Regions from separate parts of the Janthinobacterium algoris genome, predicted to be linked through region 2. Evidence: predicted binding sites of a transcription regulator. Region 2 holds the regulator's gene; each other region holds the start of a gene.
What was found. The regulator FliA, encoded in region 2, starts transcription of late flagellar genes. The targets are predictions, from matches to a motif close to CTAAAGTTTNNNNNNNNNNNGCCGNTA.
Positions count from the first base shown of each region.

Region 1 (3,274 bases), on a different contig from region 2:
CGACACGCTCAATGCCGTCGCCATGAGCGGCCCGCGCGCCATGGGACCCGGTCCACGACCCAACGAAGCGGGCGCCCCGCCGCCACGCGGCGAATTCGGCCGCGGCATGCCGCCCGGCCCGCGCATGGACAGTCCCTACCGCACCTTCATCCCGCTGGCCGCCGCCATCGCCGCCAGCCTGCTGTTCTCCTTCTTGCTGGCCTGGTATTTTGCGCGCCCCATCCGCGACTTGCGCCAAGCGTTCGAAGCCGCTTCGCACGGTAATCTGGCGCCCCGTTTTCATGCCAGCGGCAAGCGCGGCGATGAATTGACGGACCTGGGCCGCGATTTCGACCGCATGACCGGCCGTTTGCGCAGCCTCATGGAAAGCCAGACGCGCTTGCTGCATGATGTCTCGCATGAGCTGCGCTCGCCATTGGCGCGCTTGCAGGCTGCCATCGGCCTGGCGCACCAGCAGCCGGAAAAGATGGACGCCTCGATGCAGCGCATCGAACGCGAAAGCGAACGCATGGATAAGCTGATCGGCGAACTGCTGACCCTGTCGCGGCTGGAAGCGGGCGCCGGCTCGCCCCTCAGCGAAGACGTCGACATCGCCGACCTGTTGCACGACATTATGGAAGACGCCCGCTACGAAGCGAAGGCGCGCCAGGTGAGCATAGCCCTGGCGGGCGACGCGGCCATCGCCGACGCGGCTGTCTCGGGCCGGCCAGAACTGCTGGCGCGCGCCGTGGAAAACGTGGTGCGCAATGCCGTCAAGCACAGCCCGGATGGCGGCACGGTGGAAGTGAATTTATCGCGCCTGCATGACGGCAAGCAGGATCTGCTGTGCATCGCCGTGCTGGACCGGGGGCCAGGCGTGGCCAGCGCCGACCTGGCCAACATTTTCCAGCCTTTCTTCCGCGCCATCCATACCCAGCACAGCACGGATGGGCATGGCCTGGGCCTGGCCATCGCCCAGCATGTGATCAGCGCCCACGGCGGGCGCATCGGGGCCAGCTTGCGCAGCGGTGGCGGGCTGTGCGTGGAAATGCTGCTGCCCGTCAAAACGCCAGGCTGACCTGTCGGCGAGCCTGGCGTCGGGTATTGCCGGGAACTTTGCTAAGCCTGCGTATCGATGATGCTGCCCAGAGTGGACGAAGTCGATTTAGCAGGACTCGTCGCCGTATCGGCGCTGCTGGCCGTCTGCGTATCTTGTTGCGCCGCCTGTTGCGCGGCCGCCGCTTGCAACTGAGCAATTTGCGCCTGCAAGGCCTGGATTTGCTGCGCCAGCTGCTGTTGCAGCTTTTGCGACGCGTCCGTCTGCGTGCCCTTCTGCGATTCCGTCAATTGCTTTTGCGCCGCCGTGATCTGCTTTTGCAGCGCCGCGATCTGCGAACTGCTGCCCGAACTGGCGCTACCGGCCGCGCCGACTGCGCTGCCTGAACCGATTGCCGCTACCATGATGCCTCCCGAATGTGTCGATACCAAGGTTAACGGCAGGCATGGGCGCGGATGTAGTGCCGCGGGTGTAAAGGCAGGTAAAGAGCGCGGCCGGCACGCATGCTTGCTCCTCGGCACAACAAACTGGCACACTGACGCTTCCCCAGCCAAACCCTGATCGGATCGCCATGCCCCTGCTGCCCGCCCTGCCCGACCACGTGCCCCGCCAGCGCTGCGGCGTGATCGAGTTTCCCGTCCACCACATGCGTGGCGGCACATCGACAGGCCTGGTCTTGCATGCGTCCTGCGTACCGGCCGAGCAAACGTTGCGCGAGGAATTGCTGCGCCACCTGATGGGCGTGCCACAATCCGGCCGGCTGCCGGGCAACCGGCAAATCACGGGCCTGGGACGCGGTGCGCCCACCAGCAACAAAGTCTTCCTGGTCGAGGTGGAACAGCATGCCGGCCAGCCGCGCCTGGTCAGCACCCTGGCGCAGCTGGCCGGCGAGCACGCGGATATCGACTGGAGCGTGAACTGCGGCAATATGTCGTCCGCCCTGCAACTGTGGGGCCTGGACAGCGGCGTGATCGAGGCGCTGGCCATCGGCGCGCACGATATCGATATCCGCAACACCAACACGGGCGTCATCACCACCTCGCGCATGGCGCGCGAACTCGATGGCAGCTTTACGGCCACCGGCATTCCCGGCGTGCCCGGCAGCTTCCCCCGCGTCGACCTGTTCCTGCAGCAACCCGCGGGCGCCAAGACGGGTAAATTATTACCGACAGGCAAGGCGCAAGACAAGGTGCACGGCTACGACGTCTCGTGCGTGGACGTGGCCGTGCCCATGGTCATCGCGCTAGCGAGCCAGTTCGGCAAGACGGCACAGGAAGCAATACGGAAACTGGAGGCGGACACGGCGTTCATGCAAGCCATCCGCCAGGCATGGAGCGCGGCGGGACTGCTGATGGGCTTGCGGCGGCGCGATGGCGGGTTGATGACATTGGAAGAACTGGAACGCAGCGAAACTATCCCCAAGTTCTGCATTGTGGCAGCGGCAACGGGAGAGGGAAATATTGCGGTACGCTACTTTACGCCGCAAGCGGGCCACGCCTCGCTGGCCGTCTCGGGCGGCTGCTGCCTGGCGGCGGCTTGTCTGATACCGGGCACGGTGGCGCATGCGCTGGTACGCGGCGTGCCGCCAGTCGGGCAAGCGGATGCAGAGATTGAACTGGGCATAGCAAACCCGGCCGGCATCCTGGCCACCACCATCGTGGCGCGCCAGGCTGGGGCGACGGGAAACATCGTCATCGACAGCGCGGCCTACCGGCGCAGCACGCAAATCTTGCTGCGCGGCCATGTTCCCCTGTACCAGCCGTCAGCCGCATTGAAAGCGTGGCTACTGAAGCAGTTTTAAAGCAAGACCAGGCTGGGCTGGCGCCCCGCCATGCATGGCAATCAGGTCTTGGGCAAGGTCACGCCAACTTGGCCCTGGTATTTTCCACCACGGTCCTTGTACGAGGTTTCACACACTTCATCGGACTCGAAGAACAGCACTTGCGCCACGCCTTCATTGGCGTAGATTTTCGCCGGCAATGGTGTCGTATTCGAAAACTCCAGGGTCACAAAACCTTCCCATTCCGGTTCGAACGGGGTGACGTTGACGATGATGCCGCAGCGCGCATAGGTGCTCTTGCCCAGGCAAATCGTCAATACGTTGCGGGGAATGCGGAAATACTCGACCGTGCGGGCCAGCGCGAACGAGTTCGGCGGGATGATGCAATAGCCCTTGCCCGACACATCGACGAAGTTGTTTGCGTCAAAATCCTTCGGGTCGACGATGGTAGTGTTGAT
Region 1 covers NZ_JBNYXZ010000002.1:404,189-407,462, forward strand. The annotation lists gene ACQ4W7_RS04720 (sensor histidine kinase) at 1-1,057, shown strand, start outside; gene ACQ4W7_RS04725 (FlxA-like family protein) at 1,099-1,440, opposite strand; gene ACQ4W7_RS04730 (PrpF domain-containing protein) at 1,608-2,837, shown strand; gene dcd (dCTP deaminase) at 2,879-3,274, opposite strand, start outside.
Region 1: ACQ4W7_RS04725 (FlxA-like family protein) is a predicted target of FliA. The motif match lies at 1,471-1,497, and genes of this name have one in related genera.

Region 2 (3,274 bases):
AGTGGTGCGCGCCTACCAGGGCAGCGGCCTGGCCGGCTGCATCATGACCAAGCTCGATGAAGCGGCTTCGATCGGCAATGTGCTCGACGTGGTGATCCGCCAGAAGCTGAACCTGTTTTATGTGTCGAACGGCCAGCGCGTGCCGGAAGATCTGTACCTGGCCGACCGCGGCTACCTGATCGACCGCGCCTTCAAGCTCAAGCGCGATGCGGCGGCGACGCAGTTTTCCGATGCCGAACTGCCGCTGCTGATGGCGCAGGCGGCCGCCCGCAACAATGAAGCGCGCGGGGTGCACCTTGGCTAATTTCGATTTCGACCAGGCCGAAGGCTTGCGCCGCATGCTGGCCGGCCCGCAGCCGCGCGTGCTGACATTTTTATCGGCCACGCCGCAAGATGACAAAGGTGCCATGTTGGTCAACCTGGGCGCCTCGCTGGCCTACGGCGGCAATGATGTGCTGCTGCTCGACGCCAGTGGCGGCATCGATGGTGTCGCTGCCCGCCTGGGATTGGCGCACGGCGCCAGCCTGCGCGACGTGGCGCGCCAGCAGTGCGCCTTGAACCAGGTCATCCACCAAGTGCCGCAAGGCTTTGGCGTGGCCAGCCTGGGGGCGCGCAACCACCTGATGGACAGCATGGACTATGCGGGCGAGGAAGAACTGCGCCGCCTGGGCAAGACCTTCGAAGTGCTGGCGCGCCAGAGCGGCATCGTGCTGGTCGACGGCGTCGTGGCCGACCAGGGCGATTGCTTCCCCGTGCCGCTGATGGCCTCGTCCGACATCGTGGTGCAAGTCTCGACCAGCGCCACTTCGATCAAGGCGGCGTACTGCCTGATCAAGCGCCTGAGCCAGGAACTGGGACGCCGTCCGTTTGGCATTCTGGTCACCGGCGCTTCCGAATCCGAGGCAAAAGTGGTATACGATAATATGGCGCAGGCGGCGAGCCGCTACCTGGCCGTGAAACTGACCTCGATGGGGTCGGTGCCTGCCGATGAGTATCTGCACCGCGCGGCGCGTCTGGGCCGCAGCGTGGTCGATGCCTTTCCGCTGGCGGGAGCCTCGGTGGCGTTTCGCGGACTGGCCGAGCGGCTGGCCCGTTCGGCGGCGCCGGTGCTTGGTGGCACCTTGTACCAGACGGGGAGCCCGCACCAGTTCAGCGTCTGATTCCATCAATCAGCACACGATAGCAGTTAAAACAATAAGCAGCCTATGTACACGGTCAAAGGGAAATCGAACAAGGACTATTTGCTGACGGAGCACATTCCGCTGGTGAAGCGTCTGGCGCACCATATGAAGGCAAAATTGCCGCCTTCGGTCGAGGTCGATGACCTGATCCAGGCCGGCATGATCGGCCTGCTCGACGCCATTACCCGCTATGAAGAGACGCATGGCGCGCAGTTCGAGACGTATGCCGTGCTGCGCATCCGCGGCGCGATGCTTGACGAATTGCGCACCAGCGACTGGCTGCCGCGCAGCATGCGCCAAAACATGCGCAAGATCGAAGAGGCGATGAGTACCCTGCAGCAGCGCCTGGGCCACCCGCCGACGGAGTCGGAAGTGGCGAAACTGCTGAAAATGTCGCTGCCCGACTACCAGGAAATGCTGGGCGACGGCGGCGGCCACCAATTGCTGTACTACGAAGACTTTCATGACCCGGACGGCAATGACAGCTTCCTCGACCGCCATTGCGTGGACGAGGACAGCGACCCCTTGCGATCCTTGCTCGATACCGATTTCCGGCAATCCGTGATCGATGCCATCGACGCGCTGCCGCCACGCGAGAAAATACTCATGGGCCTGTATTACGAAGAAGAGCTGAACCTGAAGGAGATCGGCGCGGTGATGGGTGTCTCCGAATCGCGCGTCTCGCAACTGCATACCCAGGCCGTCGCGCGCCTGCGCGCAACTTTGAGGGAGCTGGCGTGGACTGGTCCAGCGTAATCGGGCTGGCGCTGGCGCTGGCGGGCCTCTTGGTCGGCCAGGCACTGGAAGGCGGCAAGATGGCCTCCCTGCTGCAGCCGGCCGCCTTTGCCATCGTCATTGTCGGCACCTTCGGCGCCGTGCTGCTGCAAACGCAGCTGCGCACTTTCGTGCGCGGCCTCGAAATGCTGCGCTGGGTCTTCCTGCCGCCGGCCGACACGCGCGCCGCACTGGCGCGTGACATCGGACAATGGAGTTTGACGGCGCGCCGCGACGGCCCGCTGGCGCTCGAGCGCCTGATGGAAAACACGGCCGACCGCTTCAACGCCAAGGGTTTGCGCATGATCGTCGACGGTATCGCCCCCGACAAGCTGCGCCAGCTGCTCGACGTGGAAATCTCCGCCTACGAGCTGGCCGAGCGCCAGGCCGTCAAGGTGTGGGAATCGGCGGCCGGCTATTCGCCCACCATCGGTATTTTGGGCGCCGTGCTGGGCCTGATCCACGTCATGGAAAACCTCACCGACCCGAGTAAATTAGGTAGCGGCATCGCCGTGGCCTTTGTCTCCACCATCTACGGCGTGGGCCTGGCCAATCTGTTGTTCCTGCCGGTGGCGAATAAACTCAAAGCCATCGTCTCGCGCCGCGTGCTGCAGTATGAAATCACGGCCGCCGTGCTGTACGACATCGCCACGGGGGACCATACGCGCATCATCGAAGAGCGCGTGGCCAGCCTGCTGCACGAGCACTGAGCATGATGCGGCGCGCGCGCAGGAAGTATGACGAGGAGCCGGACAACCAGGACCGCTGGCTGATCTCGTACGCCGACTTCATCACCTTGCTGTTCGCCTTCTTTGTTGTCATGTATGCGATTTCGCAAGTCAACGAGGGCAAGTACCGCGTCTTCCAGAACGCCATCGGCCAGGCATTCAGCCTGGAAAAGGGCGCGCCGCCCATCATCATGGAAGCGCCGCAGGCGATCCCGCTGCCCAATCCCGCCCTGAAACGCCGCACGGAAGCCATCCGCCGCGAGCGTGAACACATGACGCGTTTGGCGCAGGACCTGACGTCCACCCTGGCACCGCTGGTCAAGGAAGGTAAAGTCAGGGTGACGCAGACGAGCCGCGGCGTGAGCGTGGAAATCAATGCCAGCGTGTTGTTCGACCCGGGCGCCGCAGGGCTGACTGCCGAATCGGACCAGGCCTTGCGCGCGGTGGCCGTGCTGCTCAAGGATGATACGCACGACGTGCAGGTGGAGGGGCATACGGATGTCCAGCCGATCAGTAATTCGACCTTTGCCTCGAACTGGGAATTGTCGGCCGCGCGCGCCAGCGCCGTGGTGCGCCTGTTCATCGCCAGCG
Region 2 covers NZ_JBNYXZ010000001.1:287,398-290,671, forward strand. The annotation lists gene flhF (flagellar biosynthesis GTPase FlhF) at 1-304, shown strand, start outside; gene ACQ4W7_RS01295 (MinD/ParA family ATP-binding protein) at 297-1,160, shown strand; gene ACQ4W7_RS01300 (RNA polymerase sigma factor FliA) at 1,206-1,937, shown strand; gene ACQ4W7_RS01305 (flagellar motor protein) at 1,919-2,665, shown strand; gene motD (flagellar motor protein MotD) at 2,671-3,274, shown strand, end outside.

Region 3 (3,274 bases), on a different contig from region 2:
GGGCACCAGCCTGTACATCGTCCTGCGCGGCTCGCTGGCCGTGGCGGCCGACACCCACACGGGCATGGATGACGGCACTGTCAGCAAGGTCTTGCCCGGCGAGAGCGTGGGCGAACAATCGGTGCTCGATGAAGCGAGCAACCTGGCCGCCATTTCCGCCCTGGAAGAAACTGACTTGCTGGTGATCGACGCGGCCGTCGTCTGGGAATTGATCGAGCAATCGAACGGCCTGGCACGCAACCTGCTGCGCTTGCTGTCCTTCCGCATCCGCGCCGCCAATGCCCTGCTGCGCCGGCGCCAGAAACTGGGCGAGTTCTACCGCCAGCTATCGATGGTCGACAGCCTGACGGGCTTGTATAACCGCGCCTGGCTGACCGATTTACTGCCGAACATGATCGTCACCGCCCACGCCAGCAACTCACCGCTATCGCTGGTGATGATAGACCTCGACCATTTCAAGCGTTTCAACGACACCCACGGCCACCAGGCGGGCGACCAGGCACTGCGCATCGCCGCGCAAGTGCTGGGCGCGGCCCTGCGGCCCACGGATTTTGCCGTGCGCTATGGTGGCGAGGAAATGATGGTGATCTTGCCCGATACCAGCGAAAACGTGGCTCTGCGGGTCGCCGAGCGCTTGTGCGAGCGCATGCAGCAAGCCGTCATTTTCACCGACATGCGCAGCGCGCTGCCGCACATCACGGGTTCCTTCGGCGTGGCCAGCCTGGCGGCCGAACAGGACGACGAAGCGCTGATCGCCGCGGCCGATGCGGCCCTTTACCGGGCAAAAGCATCGGGCCGCAACAGAGTCGCGCTGTAACTCAGGCAGCCTTGCTGTCGGCCGGCTTGCCGGCATCCGGCTTGGCGGCCTCATCCTTCTTGCTGCTGTGCGCGGCGATGAAATCCGCATAGCCCTTCTGCACCAATGTATAGGTCTTGTCGATATTGCCGGCGATATCGCCTTGCAACACTTTTAAGCCTTCCAGGAAATCGCGCGCTTCCTTGAAGCCTTTTTCCATGCCGCCGCTGATGGTGTCCATGAACTTGGTCAGCGCCGTATCGTCGTCCATGCCGGGATTCTGTTTCTTGTAGGCGTCAAAAAAACCCGTCGACAGCGATACAATGCGGCTCGCCGTCGCTTCGACACTATTATCCTGCGACGCGGCGTTCTGGATCGCGTCCTCGCCGTACTGGCCCTTCAGCGCTTCATTGATATTCGTGATGGCCGTCTTGTACAGCAGCGCCAGCGGCTCGTTTTCCGATCCGATCGACACGTTCAGCGACGCCTGCATGATGGAGGCGTTCAATTGCAGCTTGCTGCGGTCGTTCACGCTCATTTCAGTGTTGACGCCGTCCTTTTGCTGGACTTTATCGTCCTTGCCGGCAACGCCCGTACTGACGGAAGTCACGGAAGGGGTGGAATTGCCGCTTGCGGCGATGGGAATTGACACGATAGACCTCCTTGAACGGGCAATATATGCCACCATGCGGGAAACGCAATGATGACCATCCTCTCGTGTAGTATCGGCAGGTTTTCAGAAAACTGTAGCAGCGACTCTTTGAGCGGCCCAGACAACCAATTAAGCAACGACCATCAATGACTACCCAGACTTTCCTTTGGCACGACTACGAAACCTTTGGCGCTCAGCCGCGCCGCGACCGCCCGGCCCAGTTCGCCGCCATCCGCACGGATGCCGAACTCAACGAGATCGGCGAGCCGATCATGCTGTATTGCCAGCCTGCCAATGATTTCCTGCCCGACCCGCAATCGTGCCTGATCACGGGCATCACGCCGCAGCAGTGTCTGCAGCTGGGCGTGCCAGAACACCAGTTCGCCGCCACCATTGAAGCGGCCTTTTCGGAACCGGGCACCATCGGCGTGGGCTACAACACCATCCGTTTCGACGATGAAGTCACGCGTTTCCTGTTCTGGCGCAACCTGATCGACCCGTATGCGCGCGAATGGAAAAACCATTGCGGCCGCTGGGATATCCTCGACGTGGTGCGCATGATGCACGCGCTGCGCCCGGAAGGCATTCAATGGCCGAAGCGCGACGATGGCCAGACCAGCTTCAAACTGGAACACCTGAGCAAGGCCAATGGCCTGGTCCACGAAGCGGCGCACGATGCACTGTCTGACGTGCGCGCCACCATCGCCCTGGCCCGCCTGATCAAGGAAAAGCAGCCGAAACTGTTCGAGTTTTGCCTGGCGCTGCACAAGAAGGACAGGGTCGCCAGCGAAATGGGCATGCACCTGGCCGCCAGCGAGCGCCAGCCCTTCCTGCACGTGTCCGGCATGTTCCCCGCCGAACGGGGCTGCCTGGGCATCGTCTGGCCACTGGCCACGCACCCGAGCAACAAAAATGAAATCCTCGTCTGGGATTGTCAGTACGACCCACGTGAACTGTTCACTCTGGACGCCGACACCATCCGCACGCGTTTGTTCACGCGCAAGGATGCCATGCCGGAAGGCATGACCCGCCTGCCCGTGAAAAGCGTGCACCTGAACAAGTCGCCCATGCTGGTCGGCAATCTGAAAACCCTGTCGCCCGCCATGGCCGCGCAATGGGGCATCGATCTGGACGCCGCGAAGCTCAACGCCCAGCTGGCTGCCACGGCGCCGAACATGGATACGATCTGGGCCGAAGTGTTCCAGCGCCCGGGCGCGCATGTCGCGTTGGATGTGGATGAGGATTTGTACAACGGTTTCGTCAGCAACGACGACCGCCGCCTGCTCGAATCCTTGCGCCGCGATACACCGGTCAAGCTGGCCACGGCGCGCCCCTCGTTTGCCGACGAACGCTTGCAAGAATTGCTGTTCCGCTACCGTGCCCGCAATTTCCCGCAAACCCTGAGCGAAGCGGAAAACCTGCGCTGGGAACAGCACCGCGCCGCCCGCCTGTTCGACGGCGACGGCGGCGCCCGCACCATCGAAATGCTGTTTACGGAAATCGACGTGCTGTCGGAATCAGTCGATGAGCGGGGGGAAGAGATATTGGGCGAACTCTACGATTACGCGGAGATCGTCGCACCACAGAGAGACTAAATGCAAAATGCCGGGCTAGCCCGGCATTTTGCATGGATGACAAACAACAGTCATCACGGTGCCTGACAGAAGCGTAGCGAGCGGATGAGAGTTGCGGCCGAGAAGCGCAACTGTGCTATAGCACAGTGAGCATCGCCGGCCGCAAATCGCGACGCGCAGTAGCTTATGTCAGACACCATCAGACGCGCGGTGTTGATTGATCGCATCGCGCGTCTCGATCGCCACGCGACG
Region 3 covers NZ_JBNYXZ010000011.1:122,818-126,091, reverse strand. The annotation lists gene ACQ4W7_RS17505 (GGDEF domain-containing protein) at 1-817, shown strand, start outside; gene ACQ4W7_RS17500 (DUF5610 domain-containing protein) at 819-1,448, opposite strand; gene sbcB (exodeoxyribonuclease I) at 1,595-3,043, shown strand; gene pyrF (orotidine-5'-phosphate decarboxylase) at 3,212-3,274, opposite strand, start outside.
Region 3: ACQ4W7_RS17500 (DUF5610 domain-containing protein) is a predicted target of FliA. The motif match lies at 1,520-1,546, and genes of this name have one in related genera.